3 regions of the Pseudomonas oplopanacis genome follow, and region 1 is predicted to be linked to each of the others. Evidence: predicted binding sites of a transcription regulator. Region 1 holds the regulator's gene; each other region holds the start of a gene.
The links. Region 1 encodes FliA, which starts transcription of late flagellar genes. Its sites were predicted from a motif close to CTAAAGTTTNNNNNNNNNNNGCCGNTAA; they were not measured.
Positions count from the first base shown of each region.

Region 2: the regulator FliA is predicted to act here: its motif matches at 6,858-6,885, upstream of ACWKV5_RS19645 (methyl-accepting chemotaxis protein).
Region 3: the regulator FliA is predicted to act here: its motif matches at 4,258-4,285, upstream of ACWKV5_RS16460 (methyl-accepting chemotaxis protein).

Region 1 is NZ_JBSKHV010000002.1:658,285-668,089, forward strand. It holds gene flhB (flagellar biosynthesis protein FlhB) at 1-1,073, shown strand, start outside; gene flhA (flagellar biosynthesis protein FlhA) at 1,302-3,431, shown strand; gene flhF (flagellar biosynthesis GTPase FlhF) at 3,443-4,777, shown strand; gene fleN (flagellar synthesis regulator FleN) at 4,894-5,724, shown strand; gene fliA (RNA polymerase sigma factor FliA) at 5,721-6,461, shown strand; gene ACWKV5_RS07415 (chemotaxis response regulator CheY) at 6,629-7,000, shown strand; gene ACWKV5_RS07420 (protein phosphatase CheZ) at 7,023-7,811, shown strand; gene ACWKV5_RS07425 (chemotaxis protein CheA) at 7,866-9,805, shown strand, end outside.
Region 2 is NZ_JBSKHV010000010.1:38,947-48,751, forward strand. It holds gene queD (6-carboxytetrahydropterin synthase QueD) at 133-489, opposite strand; gene ACWKV5_RS19620 (patatin-like phospholipase domain-containing protein) at 574-1,653, opposite strand; gene ACWKV5_RS19625 (PepSY domain-containing protein) at 1,925-2,233, shown strand; gene ACWKV5_RS19630 (PepSY domain-containing protein) at 2,233-2,538, shown strand; gene ACWKV5_RS19635 (response regulator transcription factor) at 2,542-3,210, shown strand; gene ACWKV5_RS19640 (sensor histidine kinase) at 3,207-4,520, shown strand; gene ACWKV5_RS19645 (methyl-accepting chemotaxis protein) at 4,669-6,816, opposite strand; gene ACWKV5_RS19650 (Na+/H+ antiporter family protein) at 7,111-8,427, shown strand; gene ACWKV5_RS19655 (methyl-accepting chemotaxis protein) at 8,627-9,805, shown strand, end outside.
Region 3 is NZ_JBSKHV010000007.1:228,272-238,076, forward strand. It holds gene ACWKV5_RS16435 (AMP-binding protein) at 1-431, shown strand, start outside; gene ACWKV5_RS16440 (GNAT family N-acetyltransferase) at 431-1,366, shown strand; gene ACWKV5_RS16445 (LysR family transcriptional regulator) at 1,355-2,281, opposite strand; gene ACWKV5_RS16450 (aldo/keto reductase) at 2,400-3,395, shown strand; gene ACWKV5_RS16455 (hypothetical protein) at 3,438-3,968, opposite strand; gene ACWKV5_RS16460 (methyl-accepting chemotaxis protein) at 4,352-6,343, shown strand; gene ACWKV5_RS16465 (DUF411 domain-containing protein) at 6,514-6,960, shown strand; gene ACWKV5_RS16470 (YqaA family protein) at 6,960-7,394, shown strand; gene ACWKV5_RS16475 (alpha/beta fold hydrolase) at 7,480-8,505, shown strand; gene ACWKV5_RS16480 (D-2-hydroxyacid dehydrogenase family protein) at 8,519-9,472, shown strand.

The sequences.
Region 1 (9,805 bases):
GGGACAAGGGTGAGATTGCGCGCTCCAAGGAGCTCAACACCCTGGCGATCATGCTCGCCGGTGCTGGCGGCCTGCTGATTTTCGGCGGCGCCCTGGCGCAGGAAATGATGGAGCTGATGCGGATGAACTTCACGCTCTCGCGGGAAGTGATTCTGGATCAGCGCAACATGGGCACCTTCCTCCTGCATTCGGGGCAGATTGCGCTGGTGGCGATTCAGCCGGTGATGATCACCTTGCTGCTGGCCTCGTTGATCGGCCCGATTGCCCTCGGCGGCTGGTTGTTCGCGGCGGGCTCGATGGCGCCGAAATTCAGTCGCATGAACCCTGCGGCCGGACTGAAGCGGATGTTCTCGCCCAAGGCGCTGGTTGAGCTGCTCAAGGCGTTGGCGAAGTTTCTGATCGTGCTGTTTGTGGCGCTGGCGGTATTGTCTTCCGACATCGACGACCTGATGCGCATCGCGCACGAGCCGTTGGAGATGGCGATCATTCACAGCCTGCAAGTGGTGGGCTGGAGCACCTTGTGGATGGCCTGCGGGCTGATCATCATCGCCGCCGTCGACGTGCCGGTGCAGCTGTGGGAAAGCCACAAGAAGCTGCTGATGACCAAGCAGGAAGTGCGCGACGAGCACAAGGATCAGGAAGGGCGGCCGGAGGTCAAGCAGCGCATTCGTCAGTTGCAGCGCGAGATGTCGCAGCGGCGGATGATGGCGGCCATTCCCGAGGCGGATGTGGTCATCACCAACCCGACGCACTACGCCGTGGCGCTCAAGTACGACCCGGACAAAGGCAGCGCGCCGGTGTTGCTGGCCAAGGGCAGCGACTTCCTGGCCTTGAAAATCCGTGAAATCGCCGTGGCGAACAATGTGCTGCTGCTCGAATCGCCCGCTCTGGCGCGTTCGATCTATTACTCCACCGAACTGGAGCAGGAAATCCCCGGTGGCCTGTACCTGGCGGTCGCCCAGGTATTGGCCTACGTCTACCAGATCCGCCAGCACCGCGCCGGCAAAGGCAAGCCGCCTGAGCCGCTCAAGGACGACCTGCCGATTCCACCGGATCTGCGCCGCGATTCCTGAGTCTTTTGCTGTCGCTGATGGCCTCTTCGCGAGCAGGCTCGCTCCCACATTTGATCGCGGTCTCCTGTGGGAGCGAGCCTGCTCGCGAAAGCGTCGGATCGGCCACCCTGAATTCCTCGGTTACCCCTTCTATTTCAATCCTCTGCAAAAGTTGGAAGGCTTCTTGCAATAGCCGCTTTGCGCCAGCTTCAGGCGTCAAAAGTTTGCTTTAAAGGAACGGGGAAAACCGTGGATCGCTCTCAGTTATTCAACAGTGCTCGCACAAACGTTGCCGACTTAAGTCGGGGCAATCTGGGCGTGCCGTTGTTGCTGCTGGTCATGTTGGCCATGATGATGCTGCCGGTGCCGCCGTTCCTGCTGGACGTGTTCTTCACGTTCAACATTGCGCTGTCGATCGTCGTGCTGCTGGTCTGCGTCTACGCCTTGCGGCCGCTGGATTTCGCGGTGTTCCCGACCATTCTGCTGGTGGCGACGTTGCTGCGGCTGGCGCTGAACGTGGCTTCCACGCGGGTGGTGATGCTCCACGGTCAGGACGGCCACGCCGCCGCCGGTAAGGTGATCCAGGCCTTCGGTGAGGTGGTGATCGGCGGTAACTACGTGGTCGGTATCGTGGTCTTCGCGATTTTGATGATCATCAACTTCGTCGTGGTGACCAAGGGTGCCGGACGGATTTCCGAGGTGAGCGCGCGCTTCACCCTCGATGCGATGCCCGGCAAACAAATGGCCATCGACGCCGATTTGAACGCCGGCCTGATCGATCAGAACCAGGCCAAGCTGCGCCGGATGGAAGTCGCCCAAGAGGCCGAGTTCTACGGCTCCATGGACGGTGCCAGCAAATTCGTGCGCGGTGACGCCATCGCCGGCCTGTTGATTCTGTTCATCAACCTGATCGGCGGCATGGCGGTCGGTATCTTCCAGCACGGCATGACCTTTGGCGATGCCGGTCGGGTGTACGCCCTGTTGACCATCGGTGACGGTTTGGTGGCGCAATTGCCATCACTGCTGTTATCGACAGCCGCCGCGATCATGGTGACCCGTGCTTCCGGTTCGGAAGACATGGGTAAGCAGATCAATCGCCAGATGTTCGCCTCGCCGAAAGCGTTGGCCGTCGCGGCGGGTCTGATGGCAGTGATGGGCCTGGTGCCCGGCATGCCGCACTTTTCCTTCCTGAGCATGGCCGCTCTCGCTGCCGGTGGTGCGTACCTGTTCTGGAAGAAGCAGAACGTGGTCAAGGTCCAGGCCCTGCAAGAGGTCAAGCGTCAGCAAGAGCTGCTGCCTTCGCCGGCTCGCGCCATGGAGACCAAGGAACTTGGCTGGGATGACGTCACGCCTATCGACATGATTGGCCTGGAAGTCGGCTATCGCCTGATTCCGCTGGTGGATCGCAATCAGGGTGGTCAACTGCTTGCGCGGATCAAGGGCGTGCGCAAGAAGCTGTCCCAGGACCTGGGCTTCCTGATGCCGACGGTGCATATCCGTGACAACCTCGACCTGGCGCCGAGTGCCTATCGCCTCACGTTGATGGGGGTGATCCTGGCCGAGGCCGAGATTTACCCGGATCGCGAACTGGCGATCAACCCGGGGCAGGTCTACGGTACGCTTAATGGCATAACCGCCAAAGATCCGGCTTTTGGCCTGGAGGCGGTCTGGATCGAAATCAGCCAGCGCGCCCAGGCGCAATCACTCGGTTACACGGTGGTCGATGCCAGTACCGTGGTAGCCACGCACTTGAACCAGATTCTGTACAAACACTCCAGCGAACTGATCGGTCACGAAGAAGTCCAGCAACTCATGCAATTGCTGGCCAAAAGCTCGCCTAAACTGGCTGAGGAATTGGTGCCGGGCGTGGTTTCGCTGTCGCAGCTGCTCAAAGTGTTGCAAGCGCTGCTGGCCGAACAGGTGCCTGTGCGGGACATTCGCAGCATTGCCGAGGCGATCGCCAACAACGCCGCCAAGAGTCAAGATACTGCCGCTTTGGTGGCCGCTGTGCGGGTCGGCGTATCCCGCGCAATCGTCCAAAGCATTGTAGGCACTGACTCCGAGCTACCAGTGATCACCCTGGAGCCAAGGTTGGAACAGATATTGCTCAATAGTCTTCAGAAGGCAGGACAAGGCTCGGAAGAGGGCGTTCTGCTGGAGCCAAGCATGGCAGAGAAGCTGCAGCGCTCGTTGATCGATGCGGCGCAGCGTCAGGAAATGCAAGGTCAACCGGTGATTCTGCTGGTGGCCGGCCCGGTTCGCGCCATGTTGTCGCGATTTGGCCGACTGGCAGTCCCGGGTTTGCATGTGTTGGCTTATCAGGAAATCCCTGACAACAAGCAAGTGACCATCGTTGCGACAGTAGGGCCCAACGGCTGAGGTAGTGGTTTATGCAAGTTAAGCGTTTTTTCGCCGCCGATATGCGTCAGGCCATGAAACTGGTTCGTGATGAGCTGGGCGCCGATGCCGCCATTATCGGCAATCGCCGGATTGCCGGTGGTGTCGAGCTGACGGCTGCGCTGGATTACAAATTGTCGGCGCTGGCCCCGCGTGTTCCGAACATGGAACTCGAGGATGAGCTGCGCAAGACCCAATCGCGCATCGTCACTGCCCAGGCTGAATTGAGCCTGCGTGGCGATGGCGAGACCGAAGGCGACAAGACCACCAATCGCCAGTTGTTCGCCGGCCTGCCACTGACCGCTGCCGAGCCACTAATCGAACCGACCTACGCCGAACCGCGTCGCTCCGCGCCTGCTCCGGCACCGGCTGCTGGCGGCGTGGATCCACGTGCGTTCGACTCGATGCGTTTCGAGCTCAACAGCCTGCGCGAACTGATGGAAGTACAGCTCGGTTCGCTAGCCTGGAATCAGCTGCAAGGTAGCCGTCCGGCCCAGGCCAACCTGTGGCGTCGCCTGCAACGCATCGGCCTGTCCGGCCCGTTGTCGCGCGATCTGTTGGCGATGATCGGTGATATCGATGAGCCTCGTCAGGCCTGGCGCATGTTGCTGGCGCACCTGGCGCGGATGATTGCTACCCCGGAAGTCGAGCCGCTGGAAGAAGGCGGCGTGATTGCCATGGTTGGTCCTGCCGGCATGGGCAAGACCACCACCCTGGCCAAGCTCGCAGCCCGTTACGTGCTCAAGTACGGCGCGCAGAACATCGCGCTGGTGAGCATGGACAGCTTTCGCATTGGCGCCCAGGAGCAGCTCAAGACGCTGGGGCGCATTCTCAATGTGTCGGTGACCCACGTCGATCCGGGCCAATCGCTGGTTCAGGCGCTGGAGCCACTGCTGCGCAAACGCGTGGTGCTGATTGATACCGCAGGCCTTCAGGCCAGCGATCCAGCCCTGCGCATGCAGCTCGAAAGCCTGGCCGGGCGTGGCATCAAATCAAAAAATTACCTGGTGCTCGCAACCACCAGCCAAAAACAGGTTCTAACAGCCGCTTATCATAGTTACAAACGCTGCGGGCTCGCTGGCTGCATCCTGACTAAACTGGATGAAACGGCAAGTCTCGGCGAGGTGCTGAGCCTGGCGATCAGTCATGAATTGCCGGTGGCGTACCTGACCGATGGCCCGCGGATCCCGGATGATTTGCATCTGCCGCGCCGTCATCAGTTGGTCAGTCGCGCCGTAAGCGTACAAATGCAGGAAGAACCCAGCGAAGAAGCCATGGCTGACATGTTCGCTGATATTTACCACAGCCCGACCAAGCAGGTTGGCTAAGGTAGTAATGAACAGTTTTTGTACCTACATCGATGGTCTGCCATGCATTGTTCCATTTGCGAACGCGCAGCCAGTAATGTGGCCTCCGTCTATGCAAGACAAGGTAAAGAAATAACATGGGCAGCATGCATCCCGTACAGGTGATCGCGGTGACCGGCGGCAAAGGTGGCGTCGGCAAGACTAACGTGTCAGTGAATTTGTCGCTGGCCCTGGCTGAGCTCGGCCGTCGCGTCATGCTGTTGGACGCTGACCTGGGCCTGGCGAACGTTGACGTCCTGCTGGGACTGACACCCAAACGTACCCTGGCCGACGTGATCGAAGGCCGCTGCGAGCTGCGCGACGTTCTGTTGCAGGGCCCGGGCGGTATTCGAATCGTTCCGGCCGCGTCTGGCACCCAGAGCATGGTTCATTTGAGCCCGGCTCAACACGCCGGACTGATCCAGGCCTTCAGCGACATCGGCGACAATCTCGACGTATTGGTGATCGACACCGCTGCGGGCATAGGTGACTCGGTAGTCAGTTTTGTTCGCGCAGCGCAGGAAGTCTTGCTGGTGGTCTGCGACGAGCCGACCTCGATCACCGACGCCTACGCGCTGATCAAACTGCTTAACCGCGATTACGGCATGAACCGCTTCCGCGTCCTGGCCAACATGGCCCAGAGCCCGCAAGAAGGTCGCAACCTGTTCGCCAAGTTGACCAAGGTCACCGACCGCTTTCTCGACGTGGCCTTGCAATACGTCGGCGCGGTGCCTTACGACGAAAGCGTGCGCAAGGCTGTGCAGAAACAACGTGCCGTGTATGAAGCCTTCCCGCGTTCCAAGTGCGCCCTGGCGTTCAAGGCCATCGCGCAGAAAGTTGATACCTGGCCGCTGCCTGCCAACCCGCGCGGGCACCTTGAGTTTTTCGTCGAGCGCCTCGTGCAACAGACCGCAGGACCCGTCCTATGACAGCCAGTGGCTACAACCTCTACAAGAAGTCGGCACGTGACGCGCAGTACGAGCTGATCGAGCGTTACGCGCCACTGGTCAAACGCATTGCTTACCACTTGCTGGCCCGTCTGCCGGCCAGTGTCCAGGTTGAAGACCTGATCCAGGCCGGGATGATCGGCCTGCTTGAAGTGTCGACCAAATACGACGCCAGCAAAGGCGCAAGTTTCGAGACGTACGCGGGCATACGAATCCGCGGCGCCATGCTCGATGAAGTACGCAAGGGGGACTGGGCGCCACGCTCGGTCCACCGAAATACCCGTATGGTCAGTGACGCAATTCGCTCTATTGAAGCTAAAACCGGCCGTGACGCTAAAGATCACGAGGTTGCGGCCGAACTCCAATTGAGTCTCGACGATTATTACGGGATTTTGAACGACACCCTGGGCAGCCGCTTATTCAGTTTCGACGATCTGTTGCAGGACGGCGAACACGAAGGGCTGCATGAGGATGGCGCGAGTGCTCATCTCGAGCCGTCACGCGATCTGGAAGATGAACGCTTCCAGGCGGCGCTGGCGGACGCGATTGCCAATTTGCCGGAGCGCGAGCGACTGGTGTTGGCGCTGTACTACGACGAAGAGTTGAATCTCAAGGAAATCGGTGAGGTCCTGGGGGTCAGCGAATCGCGGGTCAGCCAGTTACACAGCCAGTGCGCGGCCCGTTTGCGGGGGCGTTTGGGGGAGTGGCGAGCGCGCTGAAGGCAGTGTGGGGACACTGCGAACGGGGCTGGTGCGGATTTGAACGGCACCGGTCGCGATCTGTTGTGCTCCAGACAGTCATCGAGTGAATTGCCGAATTGATTGAAATGGCGCGTCCAGGTGCTGGGCGCGTTTAAGACTGCTTGGAGGTCGAATTGGACAAGAACATGAAAATCCTCATCGTTGATGACTTCTCAACGATGCGGCGGATCATAAAAAACCTGTTGCGTGACCTTGGGTTCACCAACACGGTCGAGGCTGACGATGGCACTACTGCCATTCCGGTTCTCAACAGCGGGAGCATCGACTTTCTGGTAACGGACTGGAACATGCCTGGCATGACCGGTATCGATCTGCTGCGCCACGTGCGCGCCGATGAAAAGCTCAAGCACCTGCCAGTGCTGATGGTGACCGCTGAAGCCAAGCGCGAGCAGATCATCGAAGCGGCCCAGGCCGGCGTAAACGGCTATGTGGTCAAACCCTTCACGGCCCAGGCGTTGAAAGAAAAAATCGAGAAGATTTTCGAACGCATCGGTTGATCCACTGCGCCACGGGGGAGCTATGGAGCATAAAGAATCTTCACAGGGCGATTTTGAATCGACCCTGAAAAAACATGCCGTCGAACTGGTCGCCAGCCTTGAAAAAGGCAGGTTCGGCGAGGCTGTGCAACTGATCCATGAGCTCAATCAGACCCGTGACCGTGGCCTGTATCAGGAAGTGGGCAAGCTCACTCGCGAGCTGCACAGCGCGATCGTCAATTTCCAGATTGACCCGAACATGCCGCAAGCCGAGGAAGTGTCGCAAATCACGGACGCCACCGAGCGCCTGGGGTATGTGGTCAAGCTGACCGAGGCCGCGGCCAACCGCACCATGGACCTGGTGGAAAGCGCCACGCCGCTGGTCAACAGCCTGAGCGAAGAAGCCCAGGCGTTGAGCACGGACTGGAGCCGGTTCATGCGCCGCGAAGTCGGGGCTGAAGAGTTCCGTGAGCTGGCCCGCCGCGTCGACGGTTTCCTGACACGCAGCACCGAGGACAACCGCACGGTGTCGAGCAACCTCAACGACATCCTGCTGGCTCAGGATTACCAGGACCTCACCGGTCAGGTGATCAAGCGCGTGACCCAGTTGGTCACCGAAGTTGAAAGCAATTTGCTCAAGCTCGTCCTCATGGCCAGCCAGGTAGACCGCTTTGCGGGTATCGAACATGACCGTGAATCGATGCTCGCCGAAAAAGATCCACAAAAACATCTCTCTCAGGGTGAAGGTCCGCAGATTCATGCCGATAAAAGAGAAGACGTTGTGTCCGGTCAGGACGATGTGGACGATTTGCTATCCAGCCTGGGATTTTAGCGTTTCAGCATTCTAGGTTTTTTAGGTTTTTAGACCTGTAGGAGCACCCCCTTAATGAGCTTCGGCGCCGATGAAGAGATCCTTCAGGATTTCCTGGTTGAGGCCGGCGAGATTCTAGAGCAACTGTCCGAACAACTGGTCGAGCTGGAAAGCCGACCGGATGATGCGGACTTGCTCAATGCAATTTTTCGCGGTTTTCACACTGTAAAAGGGGGCGCCGGCTTCCTCCAGCTCAACGAGCTGGTGGAGTGCTGCCACATCGCCGAGAACGTGTTCGACATCCTGCGCAAGGGTGAGCGTCGCGTCGATTCGGAACTGATGGACGTGGTCCTCGAAGCGCTGGACGCGGTGAACAGCATGTTCGGCGAAGTCCGCGAGCGTAGCCCGGTCACCGCTGCGACACCTGAATTGCTGGAGGCCCTGGCCCGTCTGGCCGAGCCGCAAACCGCAGATGAAGCTGCACCGGTTGCTGAAGTGGTTGAAGCACCTGCCGCCGAAAGCGAATCGGGCGACATCACCGATAACGAATTCGAACAACTGCTGGACTCGCTGAATGCCGTCAAGGCTCAGGCCGAAGCGCCAGTGGCTGCACCAACGCCTGCCAGCGATGCCGCTGCCAGCGACGAAATCACCGATGCCGAGTTCGAGTCATTACTCGATCAACTGCACGGCAAAGGCCAGTTCGCCGTCGACGCCGTGGCCCCAGCGCCAGCGGCACCGGCTGCGCCGAAAGCGGCGGGCGACAGCTCCGACATTACCGACGACGAATTTGAAGCTCTGCTCGATCAGCTGCACGGCAAGGGCAACTTTGCGGTGGATGCGCTGGAGTCGGCCATTGCTTCGGTACCAGCTACACCTGCGCCAACCGCAGCGGCGGCGGGCGGGGATCTGATCTCCGATCACGAGTTCGAATCGCTGCTCGACGAATTGCACGGTAAAGGCAAGTTCACCGACGTGGCGACAGGCTCTGTTGTCACTGCTGCGGCGCCCGTTGCCAAGGCAGCGGCACCCGTGGCCAAGGTGCCAGATCCAAAAGCCGAGGCACCGAAAGTCGAGGCGTCGAAACCGGTTGCCGCCGCTGCACCGGCCCCGGCCCGTGCTCCGGCTGCGCCGCCGCCGGAAAAACCGGCGAGCGAAGCCGAGACCACCGTGCGGGTCGATACCGCGCGTCTCGACGAAATCATGAACATGGTCGGCGAACTGGTACTGGTGCGTAACCGTTTGGTTCGCCTGGGTGCCAACAGTGCCGACGAGGCCATGTCCAAGGCTGTGTCGAACCTCGACGTGGTCACGGCTGACCTGCAAACCGCGGTCATGAAGACCCGGATGCAACCGATCAAGAAAGTCTTCGGACGCTTCCCGCGTCTGGTTCGCGACCTGGCTCGCCAGCTCAAGAAAGAGATCAACCTGGAACTGGTCGGCGAAGAAACCGACCTCGACAAGAACCTCGTCGAGGCCCTGGCCGACCCGCTGGTCCACTTGGTGCGCAACGCGGTCGACCACGGCATCGAGTCGCCGGAAGAGCGCGAAGCCTCGGGCAAGTCCCGTGGCGGCAAGGTGATCCTTGCAGCGGAACAGGAAGGCGACCACATCCTGCTGTCGATCAGCGATGACGGCAAAGGCATGGACCCGCACGTCCTGCGTTCCATCGCGGTAAAACGCGGTGTGATGGACAAGGACGCGGCGGATCGCTTGAGCGACACCGAGTGCTACAACCTGATTTTCGCGCCTGGGTTCTCGACCAAGACCGAGATCTCCGACGTGTCGGGTCGTGGCGTGGGCATGGACGTGGTGAAAACCAAGATTTCCCAGCTCAACGGTTCGATCAACATCTACTCGACCAAAGGCCAGGGCTCGAAGATCGTCATCAAGGTCCCGCTGACCCTGGCGATCATGCCGACGCTGATGGTCATGCTCGGCAACCAGGCGTTTGCGTTCCCGCTGGTGAACGTCAACGAGATCTTCCACCTCGACCTGTCGACCACCAACGTGGT
Region 2 (9,805 bases), on a different contig from region 1:
AAACGCAGTCTCATTGTGGGAGCGAGCCTGCTCGCGAAAGCGGTGTGTCAGGCGATGAATATGTCGATTGATACGCCGCTTTCGCGAGCAGGCTCGCTCCCACAGTGGATTTGTGTTGTCTGTTGGAGCGGGTTACTCGCCGTGATAGATGCAGCCGCTGGTGCACGTTTCGTGGATGCGGATCGCGCTGAGTTCCGGCAGCAGGGGCTTCAATTCATTCCAGATGAATTTGGCCAGCACTTCGCTGGTCGGGTTTTCCAGGCCGGGAATGTCGTTCAGGTAGTTGTGGTCCAGGCGCTCGTAGAGCGGCTTGAAGATCGCCTTGATTTCCGAGAAGTCGCGGATCCAGCCGGTGTGCGGGTCGAGGTCGCCGCTCAAGTGGATCGCCACTTTGAACGAGTGACCGTGCAGGCGACCGCATTTGTGGCCTTCCGGTACGTGGGGCAGGCGGTGGGCGGATTCGAACGTAAACTCTTTGAAGATTTCCACAGTGATTTCAGCTCTGTCAGGTGGCGATCGCCGCGGCGATGTGGGCAGGCGGCGAGTTTACCAGAGCTGCGGGCGAAACACTGACTAAAGGGTCAGCAAGCGCTCGCCGAGGCGACCATTGGCGGCCAGTTCGAGGAATTCATCGCCGAGGCGACGGCTTTCGTCCATGGCGGCGCGCCAGTATTTTTGCCGGGCCGGCGCATCGCCCATGAAACGCTTGAAATCGTTACGGTCCGGCAGTTTGCCGTAGGGCAGGCGCGCCAGATACTCCTTCGACGGCGCCAGCAGCAGAACATCCTGCAAGCGCGCGGGGCAGGCACGGCGCCACGGCAAGGTCTTGTCGAACCAGCCGGGAATCACCCGGTCGGTGAAATGCGGATACAGCACGATGTCGTTGCCGCTGTAGGGCAGATCGAGGTGATAGTCGAGCAGTCCGCCATCGCGGAATGTCCCCGCACCGGCGCCGGGCAAGTCGCGCACGCCTTCCATCACCATCGGGATCGAACCCGACGCCAGCAGCGCCTGGCGCAGGTTGTCGGCGTTCAGCGCAACGAAGCGCGACGGAAAGTCGTTCAGCGCATTGACCGGCGGGGCCAAGCGCGGGTCGTGAATGATCAGCCGTTCGAAGTGCCGCGACAGTCGCGCGCGACCGCGCAGGTTGTCGGCGATCACCGAGCCCAGCGCCAGCCCGAGCCGGCCGCGATGATCGTCGGCCAGGTTGCCGTGGCTTTTGACCACCATGATGTTCAGTCGGTAATTCGCGTTGCTCAGGATCGAGGCATCGCGGCCGTCCAGCAGTTCATCGAGCATGCGCTGCGAACTCTGGCTGATCTGCGCCATGGTCACGCCCTTGGCGAAGTTCTGCTCGGTGTACAAATGCCCGAGGCGCCGGATGCCTTCGGCGGCGTCCGGCAGGCAAGCACTGGCGAAGCGCCAGGAACCGACCGAGGCGCCAATCAGCGAACGTTCGCGCGGTGCGGCCGGTAGCCATTCGCCAAACAACGCCAGGTCCAGCCCTTGAATCCCCAATGCCTTGGGGCCACCGGCGGCACCGGGCAAGGTGCCGACGTCTGCGGCGCTCAAGCCGTCTTTACGGATGCGCGCCAACGCACGCGGGCCGGCCTTGAGTGTCAGGGAGGGGAACTTGATGTGGATGGCGGTCATACCGGTCTCGATGGTTGGCAGCTGGGGATTATAAACAGGTCGGGCAACACCACCAATCCACTGTGGGAGCGAGCCTGCTCGCGAAAGCGGTGGGTCAGATACGTTAATGTTGCGTGTTCCGATGCTTTCGCGAGCAGGCTCGCTCCCACGGGGTTTCGGGTGACGTCTGCAATATCGTGTTGCCATCTTTCATGATGGCAATTCAGTTTCAATTAAGTTCAGCTCGCTAAGGTGCCCTTCGTAGGCAACACATAAAAATACGGAGACACCCATGAAAACCCTGACTGCCCTGTTCACCGCCTCGATCATCGCCATGACCGCCAGCCTCGCCCACGCTCGCGACCTCGGTCCCGACGAAGCCCTGAGGCTGCGTGACGCTGGTACCATTGTGTCTTTCGAGAAGCTCAACGCCACGGCTCTGGCCAAACACCCCGGTTCGACGGTGACCCAGACCGAACTGGAAGAAGAGTACGGTAAGTACATTTATCAGGTTGAGCTGCGCGACCCACAGGGCATCGAGTGGGACCTGGAATTAGACGCCGTCAGCGGCCAGGTTCTCAAGGATCATCAGGATACGTAATGAAGGTGTTTTCGTTTTCACGCATGGCGCTGCTGCTTCTGGCGTTTTGTTCGGTGGTCATGGCCCGCGACCTCGACCAGGACGAAGCCCTGCGCCTGCGCCAGCAAGGGGTGATCCTGCCACTGGAGCAACTGCTGCAGCAGGCGCTGGATCGCTATCCCGGTTCCAAACTGCTGGAAGCCGAGCTTGAAGAAAAGCACGACGTCTACATTTATGAAGTCGAGTTGCTGACCGCCGAGGGCGTGGTCCGCGAGCTGGACATCGAGGCCACCACCGGCCGTTTACTCAAAGACAAGGAAGACTGATCGATGCGATTGCTGCTGGTGGAAGACCACGTGCCGTTGGCCGACGAACTGATGGCCGGCCTCAATCGTCAGGGTTATGCGGTGGACTGGCTGGCCGACGGTCGCGATGCGGTCTATCAGGGCAGCAGCGAGCCCTATGATTTGATCATCCTCGACCTCGGCCTGCCGGGTTTGTCGGGGCTTGAGGTGCTGAAGCAATGGCGCGATGGCGGTTTGTCGACGCCGGTGCTGATCCTCACCGCACGCGATTCGTGGGCCGAGCGCATCGAAGGCCTCAAGGCCGGTGCCGACGATTATCTGACCAAGCCCTTTCATCCAGAAGAATTGCACCTGCGGGTTCAGGCGCTGCTGCGTCGCTCCCACGGCCAGGCCAATCAGCCGACGCTCAAGGCGGCCGGGCTGCACCTCGATGAAGGCCGTCAGTGCGTGACCCGCGATGGCGCCGACATTCAGCTGACCGCCGCCGAGTTTCGCCTGCTGCGCTATTTTATGCTGCACCCTGAACAGATCCTCTCCAAAAGCCACCTCGCCGAACACCTCTACGACGGTGAAACCGAGCGCGATTCCAACGTGCTGGAAGTTCACGTCAACCACCTGCGCCGCAAACTTGGTCGCAGCGTGATCGAAACCCGTCGCGGTCAGGGTTACCTGTTCGGCGGGGCTGCTCAGTGAGGTCGATCCAGCGCCGCTTGAGCCTGGGACTGATCAGCGTCATGGTCGTCGTCGGCCTGGTGCTGGCGCAAACCAGCCTGTGGTTGTTCGAAATGGGCTTGCAGCGCTACCTCGAAGCCGGGCTGCGCGACGACAGCGAAAACCTGCTGGTGGCGCTGGTCCGTGGGCCGCAAGGCTTGCAACTGGATGAGCGGCATCTGTCGCCGGCCTATCAACGCCCGTTCTCCGGGCATTACTTCCGCATTGATTTCGACGATAACCACTGGCGCTCCCGTTCGCTGTGGGATCAGGAGTTGCCACGGCTGGAGCATCCGGGCCTGCACAGCAACCTGCAATTGGGGCCGGAAGGGCAGCAGTTACTGGTGTTGCGTTCCGACTATCGACGCCTTGGCCAGTCGATTTCCATCAGCGTCGCGCAGGACTACACGCCGGTGCGCGAGAGCTTCAAACGCATGCAGCAAGTGGGGCTGGGACTGGGATTGGCCGGGTTGCTGCTGATTTTGCTGCTGCAACGCATCACTGTGCGCCGCGCCTTGCGCCCGCTGGAAAAGGCCCGCGAACAGATCGCCCAGTTGCAACAAGGTCAGCGCTCGCAACTGGATGATCAGGTGCCAGTGGAACTTGTGCCGCTGGTGGCACAGATCAACCATTTGCTCGCGCACACCGAAGACAGCCTCAAGCGTTCGCGCAATGCCTTGGGCAACCTCGGTCACGCCTTGAAAACCCCGCTGGCGGTGCTGTTGAGCCTGGCGTCCAGCGAAAAACTCGACGCTCATCCCGAGTTGCGCAAGATCCTCAAACAGCAGCTGGAACAGGTCCAGCAACGCCTCAACCGCGAACTCAACCGCGCCCGATTGTCCGGCGACGCGCTGCCGGGGGCGTTGTTTGATTGTGATGAAGAACTGCCGGGGCTGTTGGCGACGTTGAACATGATTCATGGCGAGCACCTGGCGCTCAGCTACCGCGCACCGGCCGGTTTGCAGCTGCCGTGGGACCGTGAGGACTTGCTTGAACTGCTCGGTAACTTGCTCGACAACGCCTGTAAATGGGCGGATGCCGAGGTTCGCTTGAGCGTGGTCGAGACGGCAGACGGGTTTGAGTTGAGCGTGGAAGACGATGGGCCGGGGATTCCCGAGGACCAGCGGGCGCAAGTGTTCAGTCGCGGTACGCGGCTGGATGAACAGACGGATGGGCACGGGTTGGGGCTGGGGATTGTGCGCGACATCGTCGACACGTGGGGTGGGGTGTTGCGGCTGGACGAGAGCGAGTGGGGCGGGTTGAAGGTCGTGATCGAACTCCCCAAACGCTGACCCAATCCAAACCCCACCAAAAATCCCCTGTGGGAGCGAGCCTGCTCGCGAAGGCGGTGTGTCAGTCGACATCTCTGTTACCTGACACACCGCTTTCGCGAGCAGGCTCGCTCCCACATTTTGATCTTCAGCTGACGCGATAGCCGGGTCAGACCCGGAACTGATCCATCAGACTCTGCTGTTGATTCGCCAGGCTGTTCAGCGACTGGCTGACCCGCGCCGATTCATTCGCCTGCCCCGACAGCGATTCCGTCACGTCGCGAATCGTTGCCACGTTGTTATTGATCTCTTCCGCCACGGCGCTCTGTTCTTCCGCCGCCGAAGCAATCTGCAGGTTCATGTCGCTGATCACGGTCACTGCATCGCCGATCTGGCGCAGCGCAGTCACGGCTTGGCTGACCTGTTCGACACTGCCCTGAGCCTGACGATGGCTGTTGTTCATCGAGCCGACCACGTCCTGGGTGCCGCTTTGCAATTGCTCGATCACCAGGCGGGTTTCCTCGACCGATTCCTGAGTGCGGCGCGCCAGATTGCGCACTTCATCGGCGACCACGGCAAAACCGCGTCCGGCCTCACCGGCACGGGCGGCTTCGATGGCAGCGTTGAGAGCCAACAGGTTGGTTTGTTCGGCAATCGCGCGAATCACTTCCAGCACCGAACCGATTTTCTCGCTGTTCGCCGCCAGCCCTTCGACTTGCACCATGGCCGCGCTCATGTCAGCGGCGAGGTGGTCGATGCTGGTGGTGGTCTGGTCGATCACGGTCAACCCGCGGCGAGTCGCCTGATCCGCATCCTTGGCCGCCTGCGCGGCTTGCGCGGCACTGCGGGCGACGTCCTGGGCGGTAGCGCTCATTTCGTGGGACGCGGTGGCGACCTGATCGACCTGACGGTATTGCTGCTCCATGCCGGCGCTGGTCTGGGTGGCGATGGCGGACGACTGGTCCGCCGTGCTGCGTGCGTCCTGCACCGAGCGTTTGACCTCGGCGATGATCGGTTGCAGCTTGTCGAGGAAACGGTTGAACCAGCCGGCCAACTGGCCCAGTTCGTCCTTCTTGTCATAGGCCAGGCGCCGGGTCAGGTCGCCTTCGCCGCTGGCGATGTCTTCCAGCATATGGGCCACGCCAAGGATCGGTTTGGTCACGCTGCGGGCCATCAGCCACACCAGTAACAGGCCGATCAATGCGGCCAGCACGCCGAGGCTGAGCTCGACCAGAGTGCCGGTGGTGTTGCTGTCGTCGAGTTGTTTTTTCAGGATTTCGGCCGGGCCGACCAGGACTTTTTCCGGCACGTCGAGCAGCACGCCCCAGGATTTGCCACCGGGAATCGGCTGGAACGGCGCCAGCACTTTCAACTGGTGATCGTTGTGCAGGCTTTCGGTTTTGCTGCTGCCGGCGAGCATGCGGATCAGCTCGGCGCCGTTGGCCTTGTCCACGCTGTCCAGGCGCTGGCTGAGTTTGCTGGCGTCGGCACTGTAGCCGGCGAGCAAACCGACCGGGCTGAGGATGCTGACGTTGGTCTGGCCGTCATAGAGCTTTTTGCTCGCGCCCTGGCTCATGGCCTGCAGGCTGTTGAGGTTGATGTCCACCGACAGCGAGGCGATCACTTTGCCGTTGACCATCAGCGGGAACACGATGCTGGTCATCAGCACGTTCTGGCCGTCGATCACGTAGAAGTACGGTTCGATCACGCACGGCTTGAGCGACGTACGCGGGCAGGTGAACCAGGCATTGGCCGGTTCGCCGCTGGGGCCGGTGCTGGTGTCGGCCATGTCACTTTCCGGCAGCGCCATGGATTTCACTTTGCCCGGAGTCGGCTGTGACCAGTACAGGGCGAAACGGCCCTTGTCGTTGCTGCCGAGCTCCGCCTGGCCGGTGAACAGTTCGTCCTTGCCGTCCAGCGCATTGGCTTCGAACACCAGCGACAGGCCGAGCAGTTCCGGGTTGGCTTGCAGAGCCGACTTGACCTGGCGGGTCAGGTCTTCGCGCAGGTCGAAGGCGTCCAGGAAGCGCTTTTCCGCCTGATCGCGCAGGAACAGCACCTGACGCGAGAAACCATGGCCATATTGATAGGCGTCCATGAACTGCTGGCGAATCAGCAGCGCCTGGTTTTCACCCTGGGATTCGATGCGCGCCTGGGCGGCTTCGGTGAGCATCTCCATGCTTGAGGCTTTCACCATCGCGGAGCTGTGCTCCATGCGGTACAGCGAAAGCCCCACCAGCAGGGTCACGATGCCGGCCAGGCAAAGCCCGGCCAACAGGGTGATTTTCCATTGGATGGAAAGTTGTCTTAGTGACATGGAGACGTCCTTTATTCGATAAATATCTGAGACTTTGCACTGTAGCGGCCGCAAATCTGCTTTCTTTATCCCTTTGGCAAATATCGAAACCCGCGATTGGCTGTGGTGAAAGGGGGGCACTATTGTGGCGAGGGGGTTCACTGTCCGTTACATATCGCCAGACCCTCGCGCTTTGACACCGAGCCCACTCTGCGGCACAGTGCGCGCCCTCTAATAAAACCCATTCCTTAATCCGCTGGCGGCTCTTCGCAGACTGCCGGCTGAGCTCATTTCGCTTGCCTTGAGGTAACGATGATTAATGCTGTAATCGCCGCGGTCGGCATCATGCTGATTCTCAGCCTGTCCCGCGTGCACGTTGTGATCGCGCTGATTGTCGGCGCGCTGGTGGGTGGCCTGACCGGTGGCCTGGGCATCGACGCCACGCTCAAAGCCTTCAACAGCGGCCTCGGCGGCGGGGCGACGGTGGCGTTGTCCTATGCCCTGCTCGGCGCGTTCGCCGTGGCGATTGCCAAGTCCGGCATGGCCCATGCCCTGGCGGACAAGGCCCTGGCGATGGTCGATCGGCAACACGCCAGCGGTGGCGGTCAAGTCAAGTGGCTGCTGATCGGTTTGCTGTGGGTGGTGGCCATCGCTTCGCAGAACATTCTGCCGATACATATCGCCTTTATCCCCCTGCTGGTACCGCCGCTTTTATACGTGCTGACCAAGCTGCAACTGGATCGCCGCTTGATTGCCTGCGTGATGACCTTCGGTTTGATCACCCCGTACATGTTCCTGCCGGTGGGCTTCGGCAACATCTTCCTCAACGAGATTCTGCTGGCCAACGTCGCCCGCAGCGGTGTGGACATCAGCGGCATCAATGTCACCCACGCCATGGGCATTCCGGCGCTGGGCATGGTGTTCGGCCTGGCGGTGGCGTTTTTCAGCTACCGCAAGAAGCGCGTCTATGACCTGGAAAAAATCGAGCAAGTCGAACAGGTCGCGGTGCAGTACAACCCGCTGAGCCTGATGGTCGCGGGCGTGGCCATTGTGGCGGCCTTCATTATTCAGTTGCTGCTGGACTCGATGATCATCGGCGCCCTGGCCGGGTTCCTGATTTTCTCGGTGTCGGGCATTGTGAAGTGGCGTGAAACCGACGACCTGTTCACCGAAGGCATGAAGATGATGGCGATGATCGGCTTCATCATGATCGCCGCCTCCGGCTTTGCCGAAGTGATGAAAGCCACCGGCCAGGTGCAGACGCTGGTGGAATCCTCGGCCTCGTGGATCAACCACAGCAAGGGCATCGGCGCCCTGTTGATGTTGCTGGTCGGTTTGCTGGTGACCATGGGCATCGGTTCGTCGTTCTCCACCGTGCCGATCCTGGCGGCGATTTTCGTGCCGCTGTGCGTGCAGCTTGGGTTCAGCCCGCTGGCCATCGTCTGCATCGTCGGCACGGCCGGCGCCCTGGGTGACGCCGGCTCGCCAGCCTCTGACTCGACGCTGGGCCCGACCTCGGGTTTGAACATCGACGGCCAGCATCACCACATCTGGGACACCGTGGTCCCGACGTTCCTGCACTACAACCTGCCGCTGCTGGCGTTTGGTTGGGTGGCTGCGATGATTCTCTAACCCCGTTCTTCCTCATCACAGTGGACTAAATGTGGGAGCGAGCCTGCTCGCGAAAGCGGTGTATCAGTCAACATCAACATCGACTGGCACACCGCTTTCGCGAGCAGGCTCGCTCCCACAGGGGACCGCGCTCAACTTTTGGCCCGGCGTGCCGTTAAAGCCTTTAACCACGCCAACAAAACCAAAAGAGTGAACCGTCATGCGCATGAGCCTGAAGGCTAAAGTCCTGTCCCTTGCCGTTCTTCCGGTGTTGCTCTTTGCCCTGGTTATCAGCCTGACCACGCTGTTCGTGCTTCAGGAACAGGCGCACAAGGAAGTCGAGGAAACGCGCCAGCGCCTGCTCAACGACGCCAAGGCCACTCTGCAAAGCTACGTGGCCGTGGCCATGACCACGATCAAACCGCTCTACGACGCCGCCGCCCCCGGTGATGATGCCGCGCGGGCGCAGGTGATCAAGTTGCTGTCGAGCATCACCTACGGCAAGGAAGGCTACTTCTTCGGCTACGACTCCAACACTGTTCGCCTGTTCAAGGCCAACAGCCCCGAAGGCGTGGGCCAGAGCTTCAAGGACAACCGCGACCCGAACGGCGTCTACGTCAACCGCGACCTGGTGAAAGTCGCCAAGGACGGGACGCACTACCTGCAATACAGCTCGCCGCTGCCCGGCAACACCCAAGTGCTGGTGCCTAAACTGGGCTACACCGAATACCTGTCGAAGTGGGACATGGCGGTGGGTACGTCGGTCAACCTCGACGGCATCGAAGCGCAAGTCGCGCTGGTGGAAGCCAAGGTTCAGGAGCGCATGGAAGGCGTGCTGCTGAGCATCGTCGGGATTGCCGTGGTGGTGCTGTTGGTGATCGCGGCGGTCGGCATGCTGCTGGCCAACACCATCCTGCGCCCGTTGAACATGATGAAAGCCAACCTCGATGACATCGCTGCAGGCGAGGGCGACCTGACCCGTCGCCTGACCATCACCAGCCAGGATGAGCTCGGCGAACTGGCGGGCTCGTTCAACCGTTTTGTCGACAAGATCCACAGCCTCGTGCGTCAGATCACCGAAATGACCACACAACTGACTGGGCTGGTGAACCAGGTGTCCGATCAGGCCCAGCGCTCAGACCAGGCCATGGAGCGTCAACGTCACGAGACCGATCAGGTCGCCACGGCGATCAACGAAATGTCGGCAGCGGCGCAGGAAGTGGCCAAAAGTGCGCAAAACGCGGCAGTCGCGGCGCAGCAGACCGACGAAGAAGGTCAGGCCGCCAAACGCGTGGTCGCGGGCAGCATCGTCAAGATTCATGCGCTGGTGGACGACATCCGCAGCAGCGGCGTATCCCTGGACAGCTTGCAAAAAGACGTGTCGTCGATTGTCAGCGTG
Region 3 (9,805 bases), on a different contig from region 1:
GTGCTTGCTGGCGTGAGCCAAGCGCCACGCCGATGCGAAAATTCGCGCTCAAGGGGCGCAGTGCCCACAGTCAACGGGTTCGGGTAGGGACATTGTCGTTGCTGATCGATGAAATCCTGTTGATCGTGCAGCGCGTCGCTGGCAGCGATCAATGGCAGCTGGTAATCGAGCAAGAGGGTGTCAAAGACCTCGTAACGGTGAAGTGGGTGCCCGCCACCCCGTCCACCGATACTGCCCTCATTGGCAGCGCACTGCATGAAGCGTTGGCCGCCCACTATCCCGGCATCGGGCAACTGAACAATCAGGGGTTGCTGGAATTGCGCGTGGTGCCCTGCGCGATCACCGATTTGAACCTGCACCCGCGCTCTGGCAAACAGATGCGCGTCCTGGACCAGCGCATGTATGACTCGCCGTCAACGGAGCGTACGTGATGTCGACACTTCTTTATCGTCGTTTCCAGCCGGATGATGCGCCCGCTGTCAGCCAGTTGTTTCGCCAGATCTACGCAGAGGATTACCCTCGCCCGGACGTCTATCTGCCGAGCATGATCAGTCAGCACAATGCCGACGGGCGATGGTTCTCGATGCTGGCGGTCGATGGCGAACGTGTTCTGGGGCACGCCGCGTTATGCCGCGACTCGCTGCCGGACACCCCTGAGCTGGCCCTGAGCGTGGTCCACCCCGCTGCACGAGGGCAACGTATCGCGACTCACTTGGGTCGGGAATTGCTGTTGCAGTCGGATGCGCAACGGGACAAAAACGTCGTGATCAAACAAGTCACGCACCATCTCCACACGCAACGCATGGCCCACAGCCTTGGCTTTCACAGCACGGGTTTGCTTCCCGACTACGCGCCGTCCCCGCTTACCAGGCCACTGGCGGAAACCATGGTGATCGGTTGTTATCTTGCGTTGGGGCACACACGCCCGTTGCCCGACATTCAATGGCCTGACAGTTGCCGCGGGCTCATGCAACGCTTGTGTAATGTGTTCGGGACTTATCGGGCCACGACGTCGCCAGCACCGATGCCGTTGCAAATCAGGCAACACCACCAGCGCTACATCGTCGTCATTCAGCGTTTGAACGACGCATTGCTGGACCAGCTCCGGCGGCTGCCCGGCCATTGGCTCATTTCAGCCAAAATCGAGCTGTCACGCCACTTTGCCGAGGACCTGCACCGTTTGACGAATCTGGGTTTCACCTTCAGCGGATTGATGCCCGTCCTTCACAGCAACGGTTGGTTTGCGCTGTTTCACCGAGGGGCGCAGCCGCGTCACCTCGCCCTGCATTGCCCGGACATGCAACAGTTACACGATAATTTGCAGCGTGACGTCAGCGCGCTGGACAACACCTGTTCAGCCGCTTGACCCCTTCCTGTAAATGTTGAGACCCGGCTGCGCGCAAAGCTCCACCAGCCAGTCGACAAACACCCTCACCCGCCGGGACAACTGGCGGTGAGGCGGATACAGTGCCGTCAGCGGCATCACCGGTGGCGGCACGTCCGCGAGCACTTCACACAAACGTCCTTCCTCGAGCTGGCGGGCAACGTGGTAATACGGGGTCTGAATCAGTCCATATCCCGCCTCACAGGCAGCGAGGTAACCGTCGGCACTGTTGACCGCCACCTGTTTGGGCAAATCCATGAGTTGAACGTCGTCATCAACCTGGAATTCCAGCCCAAAACGCTTCCCGGTCGTGCCAGAGAAATACTCAACCATCCGGTGCCCTTCAAGGTCTGCCAGACACTGAGGGCTCCCATGACGTTGCAAGTAGTCAGGGCTGGCGCAGGTGACCTGATCCAGCATGACCAGCGGCCGCGCCACCAAGGACTCATCCAGCGCGGAGCCGCCGCGCAACACGCAGTCGACGCCTTCGCGGATCAGATCGACGGGACGGTCATTCAGACCGAGCTCCAGTTCGATCAAGGGATAACGACGGGTGAACGCCGGCAACGCCGGGATCACGATCAAGCGCCCGATCCCTGCCGGCATGTCCACCCGCAGCAACCCTTTGGGGTTGTGTCGAGCGGCGGAAAACACCGCTTCAGTCTCCTCCAGGTCCGCCAACAGCCGCACACAACGCGGGTAATAGGCCGCGCCGTCGAGTGTCAGGCTGATCTGTCGCGTGGTGCGTTGCAGCAGTTGCACCCCGAGATGCGCTTCAAGCTGCTTGATCAAAACAGTGACCGACGCGCGGGGCAATTGCAGGCTGTCTGCCGCTTTGGCGAACCCGCCCAGCTCGACGATTCGGGTAAACACGCGCATGGCGTTAAAACGGTCCATTGTTCTGGCGGCCCTGATGACTATTTAGAAAATACGAACAGTGATAGCAGTTTTAGCCGGTTTATCTTGTTTCTGTCGAGGTCGACACTGTGCACTCACACCACAGGGAGTTGATTTCATGCAAACACGTCAATTGGGCAAAAACGGCCCTCAGGTTTCCGCCATCGGCCTGGGCTGCATGGGCATGACCGATTTCTACACCACTGGCGTAGACACCCGCGAGGCCATTGCTACCCTGCATCGCGCACTCGAACTCGGGATCAACCTGCTCGACACCGCCGATATGTACGGCCCGCACACCAACGAAGAGTTGATCGGCAAAGCCATTGCCGGCAAACGCGACCAGGTGTTTCTGGCGAGCAAGTTCGGCATTGTCCGTGACCCGTCCAACCCCACCGCACGGGGTGTCAATGGCCGACCGGACTACATTCGCGCCTCCATCGACGGCACACTCAAGCGTCTCGGCGTTGAAACCCTGGATTTGTATTACCAGCACCGGATCGATCCGCAGGTAGCCATCGAAGAAACCGTCGGCGCCATGGCCGAGCTGGTGAAGACCGGCAAGGTGCGTTACCTGGGCTTGAGCGAGGCGTCGGTCGCCACTCTGGAACGAGCGCACAAGGTCCACCCCATCAGCGCGCTGCAAAGTGAGTATTCGTTGTGGAGCCGCGATCAAGAGGCAAACGGCTGCCTGGCCGCGTGTCAGCGACTGGGCGTGGCGTTTGTGCCTTACAGCCCGCTGGGACGTGGCTTTCTAACGGGAGCACTGAAAAGCCCGGACGACTTTGCGGCGGATGATTACCGTCGTTTCAGCCCGCGTTTTCAAGGGGAGAACTTTGCGAAGAATCTGCTGCTGGTGCAGCAAGTACAGGCACTGGCCGCAGAAAAAGACGTGTCGGCAGGTCAGTTGGCGTTGGCCTGGGTGCTGGCGCAAGGTGACTACCTGATCCCGATCCCTGGAACCAAACAGCGCAAATACCTGGAAGAAAACGTCGCGGCGCTGGAGGTGAAACTCAGCGCAGATGAATTGAAAGCGCTGGAAGCGATATTCCCCGCCAATGCCACCGCAGGCATGCGTTACCCCGAGGAAGTCATGAAGTTGCTCGACCGCTAGCAACGGTGCCCGGCCCGCTCAACTGAGCGGGCCGGCAACCTTTCACGCCTTGGAGTTGACACCCTTGTCCGTCGGGACCGTAGTGCCATTGCCCTTGCCGTAAGTGGCCAGGTTTTGCAGGACGTAGATGGCTGTCTTGTATTCCGGGATCAGGCCAATCGCATATTTATCGCCCTTGATGCTGTTGTTCTGGATGGTGTCCAGTTGTGTGGCAAAGTACTCCAGCGCATTGAACTTCGCATCCGGGTCATTCTGTACCCCGAACCGGTCGAACTTGTCCCCGGCGTTCATCAGCGTCATCGACGTAATATCGGAAATCAGACCTTTGCCGCGTAAAAACGCACTGAGATTTCCCAGTTGTTTGGACGATACATTTTCCGGGTCGAAGCCTTTAACGTTCCTGAATATTTTCTGCTCATCCATTCTCGCCGCGTTCAGCGCGTTTGGATTCGAGCCCACCAGCGCAAGCATTTGCTTGACCCTGGCGCTGTGCGTCACGGGCTTGCCGCCGCCTGTGTCCTGCACCAGCAGACCGGCCTTCGGCGTCCACCCTCCTGCATAGCCGATAGTCATGACTGAGCTTCCGACTGCGTGACCATATTCAGTTCCTTCTTGAGCGGGTTTAGAGCGGGCGAGTATCGGCTCTGGCAACTGGCCACTCCAACAACTATTTTCGGCTTTTTACAATTTACGTACATTTCAGATACAAACTAGCAAGTGCCCGCCTTTATTGGTCTAGACAAACTTTTCCGGATTGGTCTAGACAACTAACAGGGTTCTTCGTACATCTCGGTTAGTTTATTTGTATCCGTTTCGATACCTGACGCCTTTCCCACTGATGCCCGTTCTTGGACGATCGTGCCTAAAGCTATCCCTGCGCAAGCCGATAGCCCGATGAAGCACCGATGCCCCCTCCAAACCTAATAATAAAAGTGCTGCACACAAGGACCGGCCCCATGCCCACATTCCGTTCGATCCAGGCTCGCTACACGCTGTTTCTGGTCCTGTTTATCCTGTTGCTGTTCGTGCTGACGGTGGTCGGCATCAGCCAGCTGGTCGCGCCTAAGCTGCGCCATACCGAAGAACAGGTGGCCCTCAACCGCATCGCCGACGTCGCCCGGCAAATCCAGGGTGAACTGAACAAGGTTCAGGCCCAGCAACGCAGCATTACCCAAACCATTCCGTTGCTCGACAGCGCCGGCATCGACACGGTGTTGCCTGGCCTGGTGGATCAGTACGGTGAATTGAAAGTCTTCGGCGGCGGGATCTGGCCGTTGCCCGGCCAACGTGAAGCCGGGCGCAACAAATTCAGCACCTTCTGGCACCGCGACGCCTCGGGCAAACTGGCAGTCAACACGTTCTGGAACAGCGACGCTGCGCCGAACTACTACGACCAGGCCTGGTACAAGGGCGGCATGCAAACGCCACGTGGCCAATGTGCCTGGGCGGCGGCTTATAAAGATGACGCCAGTGCCGAGCCTCGCACCAACTGCGCCATGGCTATTCAGAAAAATGGCGTGGCGTACGGCGTGTCAACCATCGACGTGACGCTGGGCTTCTTCAATGACTTGATCGCGCAAAAGGAAAAGGACCTTGGCGCCGAGATGTTGATCGTCGAAGCCGACGGCAAGATCATCAGCAACAGTTCGCGCATCAGCGGGCCCATCGTCCTGAAAAACATCAGTGAACTGGCGAGCAACTCACCGTTCGCCAGCCAGGTGAAAGCCGGCCTGCAAAACCGTGACCAGTCGCAGCGCGTCGAATTCGACAACAACGGCGAAGACAGCACGTTCTTCATGCGCCCCATCGAAGGCTCGCCGTGGTTCCTCGCCACCGCCCTGCCGAGCAAACTGATCACCGCCCAGCGCGACGACGTGCTCAGCACTCTGAGCCTGCTGCAAATTCCGATGGTGATCCTGCTGGCAATGCTGCAGATCTACGCGATCCGCCAACTGGTCCAGCGCCTGAAAATCCTCAAGACCAATATCGACGCGCTGTCGACCGGCGACGCCGACCTGACCAAACGCATCATCATTCGTGCCGAAGACGAACTGGGCGCCATCGGCCACTCGGTCAACGCGTTTCTTGTCTACTTGCAAAACATGATCGGTGAAGTGACCCAGGCCACCGGCGCCATGGCCTCGATCCTGGACAACCTGCAACGCACCTCGGCCCACACCAGTCAGATCCTGGTGCGCCACGCCTCGGAAACCGATCAGACCGTCACCGCCATTACCGAGATGAGTTCGACCGCTGAAAGTGTCGCGCAAAATGCCGCCGAGACAGCGGCCTTCACCAAGCGCGCCAACGAGAACGCCGACCGTTCGCGGGTGGTGGTGGGCGAAGCGTCGAGCAGCGTGGTTGCGTTGATCGAGGAAGTGGCGAGCGCCACCCACAAAGTCGAAAGCATGCAGCAGGACGCCCAACGCATCACCGAGATTCTCGGGGTGATTGGCGCCATCGCCGGGCAAACCAACTTGCTTGCATTGAACGCAGCCATCGAAGCGGCCCGGGCCGGTGAACAAGGCCGAGGCTTTGCGGTGGTCGCCGATGAAGTCCGCGCCCTCGCCGGCCGCACTCAGGCCAGCACCTCGGAAATCAATGAAATGCTCACGCGCCTGACCCAAGGCGTCAGTTCCTCGGTCGCGGCAATGGAAAACACCCAGGCCAGTTGCCAGTCCGCCGCCGACGCGACAGCACGGGTCAACTCCGGCCTGGATGAAATGGCCGGTTCCGTCAGCCACATCAACGGCCTGAGCACTCAAATCGCAACCGCCGCCTCGCAGCAAAGTGCGGTGACCGAAGAGATCAACCGCAGCATGGTGCAGATCCGCCACATGGTGGATGAACTGGTGAAAAGCGGTCAGGCCAGCGAACTGAATACCCGGCAACTGGTGGACGCCAATGCGCGCGTCAGTTCGATCATGGGGCGGTTCAAGGTTCGTTGAGAACCTGAACCCTGGGGCAAAACCTGTGGGAGCGAGCAAGCTCGCTCCCACAGGGTTCTGCGTAGGCTGCGTTGTGTTTGCATCACTTGGAAACAATCTCGTCGCTCATCCGTGGCTAAACTGGTCAAAATGCCTCTTTTTTTGACCGTCACCCGAGTCGAGACTTTCCCATGCGAACCCCTCTGCGTCTGGCCGCCCTGAGCGTGCTTTTTATTTCCTCCCTCGCTCACGCCGCCGACCTGATCCCCATCGAAGTGCACCGCGACGCCAATTGCGGCTGCTGCAAAAAATGGATCAGCCACCTCGAAGCCAACGGTTTCAAGGTTGAAGACCACGTCGAATCCAACATGAGCGAATTCAAGCAACAGCACGGTGTGCCACCGCGTCTGGCGTCGTGCCATACCGCGCTGATCAATGGCAAGTTCGTCGAAGGCCATGTACCGGCAGACCAGGTGCTGGCACTGAGCAAGCGTGACGACCTGCTGGGCGTTGCCGCTCCCGGCATGCCCATGGGCTCGCCCGGGATGGAAATGGATGGCATGAGCGATGCCTATCAAGTGATCGGCCTGAAAAAGGACGGCAGTGATGTCGTGGTGGCGGACTACCCCGCCCATTGATGTCCGGCGCTTACCTCGGGCTGTTTCTCGCCGCGTTCGGTGCCGCGACGTTGCTGCCGCTGCAGTCTGAAGCGGTGCTGGTGGGGTTGTTGCTCAGCGACAAATACTGGCTTTGGTCGCTGCTGGCCGTCGCAACGCTGGGCAACGTACTCGGTTCGCTGGTGAACTGGTGGTTGGGACGCGGTATCGAACGGTTTCGCGACCGACGCTGGTTTCCGGTCAGCCCTCGTCATCTGGCAAACGCCCGAGAGCACTATCAGCGCTACGGCCATTGGTCTTTGCTGCTGAGCTGGGTGCCGATCATCGGTGACCCGCTGACGCTGGTGGCCGGCGTCATGCGTGAACCCTTGGGGCGATTCCTGCTGATTGTGACCCTGGCCAAGGCCGCCCGTTATGGCGTACTGGCCCTGGCCACGCTGGGCTGGATGGGTTGAACGATCGTGCGCGGCGATTGCCTGTGTTTAATGTCGCCCTAATCCGGCCGATCCAGCATCGGCGGGTTTTCTTTGGAGTTCACCCATGCCCCTCGCCCTCTCCCGCTGGCTGCCCAGCCTGTTGCTGACCGCCGCACTGCCCCTTGTCGCCCACGCCGACGGGCCGGAATATGGCCCTGAATTGCAGGGCTTCGATTACCCCTACACCGTCAAGCATTTCGCCTTTGAGTCCCAGGGCAAATCCTTGCAAATGGGTTACATGGACGTCGCCGCCCATGGCAAGGCCAATGGCCGCAGCGTGGTGCTGATGCATGGCAAGAACTTCTGCGGAGCGACCTGGGACAGTTCGATCAAGGTCCTCAGCGAGGCAGGCTACCGGGTCATCGCCCCGGACCAGATCGGTTTCTGCACCTCGAGCAAACCCGACAATTATCAGTACAGCTTCCAGCAACTGGCGACCAACACCCAGCAACTGCTCAAGGCCCTCGGCATTCAGAAGGCCAGCGTCCTCGGTCACTCCACCGGCGGCATGCTCGCCACCCGCTATGCGCTGCAATACCCCGAACAGGTCGAGCAACTGGCGCTGGTCAATCCCATTGGCCTGGAAGACTGGAAAGCCCTCGGCGTGCCCTACCGCACCGTCGATCAATGGTACGCGCGCGAGCTCAAACTCAACGCCGACGGCATCCGCACCTATGAGCGCAACACCTATTACGGTGGCCGCTGGAAGCCGGAGTTCGATCGTTGGGTCGACATGCTCGCCGGCCTGAACAAAGGCCCGGGGCATACGCAAGTCGCGTGGAACTCGGCGCTGATCTACGACATGATCTTCACTCAACCGGTGTATTACGAATTCAAAGACCTGAAGATGCCGACGCTGTTGTTGATCGGCACCTCCGACACCACGGCCATCGGCAGTGACATCGCCACGCCCGAGGTCAAGGCGAAGCTCGGTCACTACGACGTGCTCGGCAAGGACGTGGCAAAACTGATTCCACAGTCGACCCTGGTTGAATTCCCCGGCATGGGCCACGCGCCGCAGATGGAAGAACCGGCGCAATTCCACAAGGCCTTGCTCGACTGGCTGAACAAAACCAACCCCGTTCATTGATGAGGTAAGGCTGATGGCGGTGCAGATTGCGGTGATCGATGACTGGCAGGACGTCGCGCGCGACGTGGTGGACTGGTCGGTGCTGGACAGCGTTGGCGAGGTGAGTTTTGTCCACGACTACCCGGCCGACAATGAAACCCTGGCCGAGCGTCTGGGGGCCTTCGAGGTGATTTGCGTGATGCGCGAACGCACCCGGTTCGATGAGGACCTGCTGCGTCGGTTGCCCAGACTCAAACTGCTGGTGACCGGCGGCATGCGCAATGCGGCGCTGGATTTGAAAGCGGCGGCTGCGTTGGGGATTCAGGTTTGCGGCACCGACAGCTACAAACACGCCGCGCCGGAACTGACCTGGGCGCTGATCATGGCCGCCACCCGCAACCTCGTCGCCGAAGCCAACGCCTTGCGCGCAGGTCTTTGGCAGCAAGGTCTGGGTGGCGACCTGCACGGCAAGACCCTGGCCATCCTCGGGCTTGGCAGCATCGGCAAGCGCGTCGCTCAATTCGGGCAAGTGTTCGGCATGCGGGTGATTGCCTGGAGCGAGAACCTGACACCTGAAGCGTCTGCTGAAGTCGGCGTGACCTATGTCAGCAAGCAGGAATTATTTGAACAGGCCGACGTGCTGTCGGTGCATCTGGTGCTCAGCGACCGCAGCCGTGGCTTGGTCGACGCCCAGGCGCTGGACTGGATGAAACCCACGGCACTGCTGGTCAATACCGCCCGTGGACCGATTGTGGATGAGGCGGCGCTGATCAAGGCGTTGCAGAAAAATCGCCTGGCCGGGGCGGCACTGGATGTGTTTGAAGTGGAGCCGTTGCCTGAACATCATCCGTTCCGGACGCTGGAAAATGTGCTGGCGACGCCGCATGTCGGCTATGTGAGTCGGCAAAACTATCAGATGTTCTTTTCGCAGATGATCGAAGATGTTCAAGCGTGGGCGGCGGGTAACCCGACCCGGGTTTTCACTTAAGACCGAGTTATCGTTCTTCGCGAGCAGGCTCGCTCCCACATTGGTCCTGAGTACACCGGAGATCTAATGTGGGAGCGAGCCTGCTCGCGAAGGGGCCATCAAATACACCACATCAACCTGAACCAAACGCACCGCAACAGTGCAACCACACCTCCCCACCCGCCCATTTTCGTGACTTGCCAGTCCCGTTTTGACCCACCCCCAAAAATAAACCTGCACTTCGTCGGTGCGTTTCCCCCTGCGCGCGCGGTTCTTTTACCCTCTTGAAACTGATTGTCGAACAATTTCACCAGATGACCCGCCCCGCTCTAGGATCTGGCCTAGACTCATTTT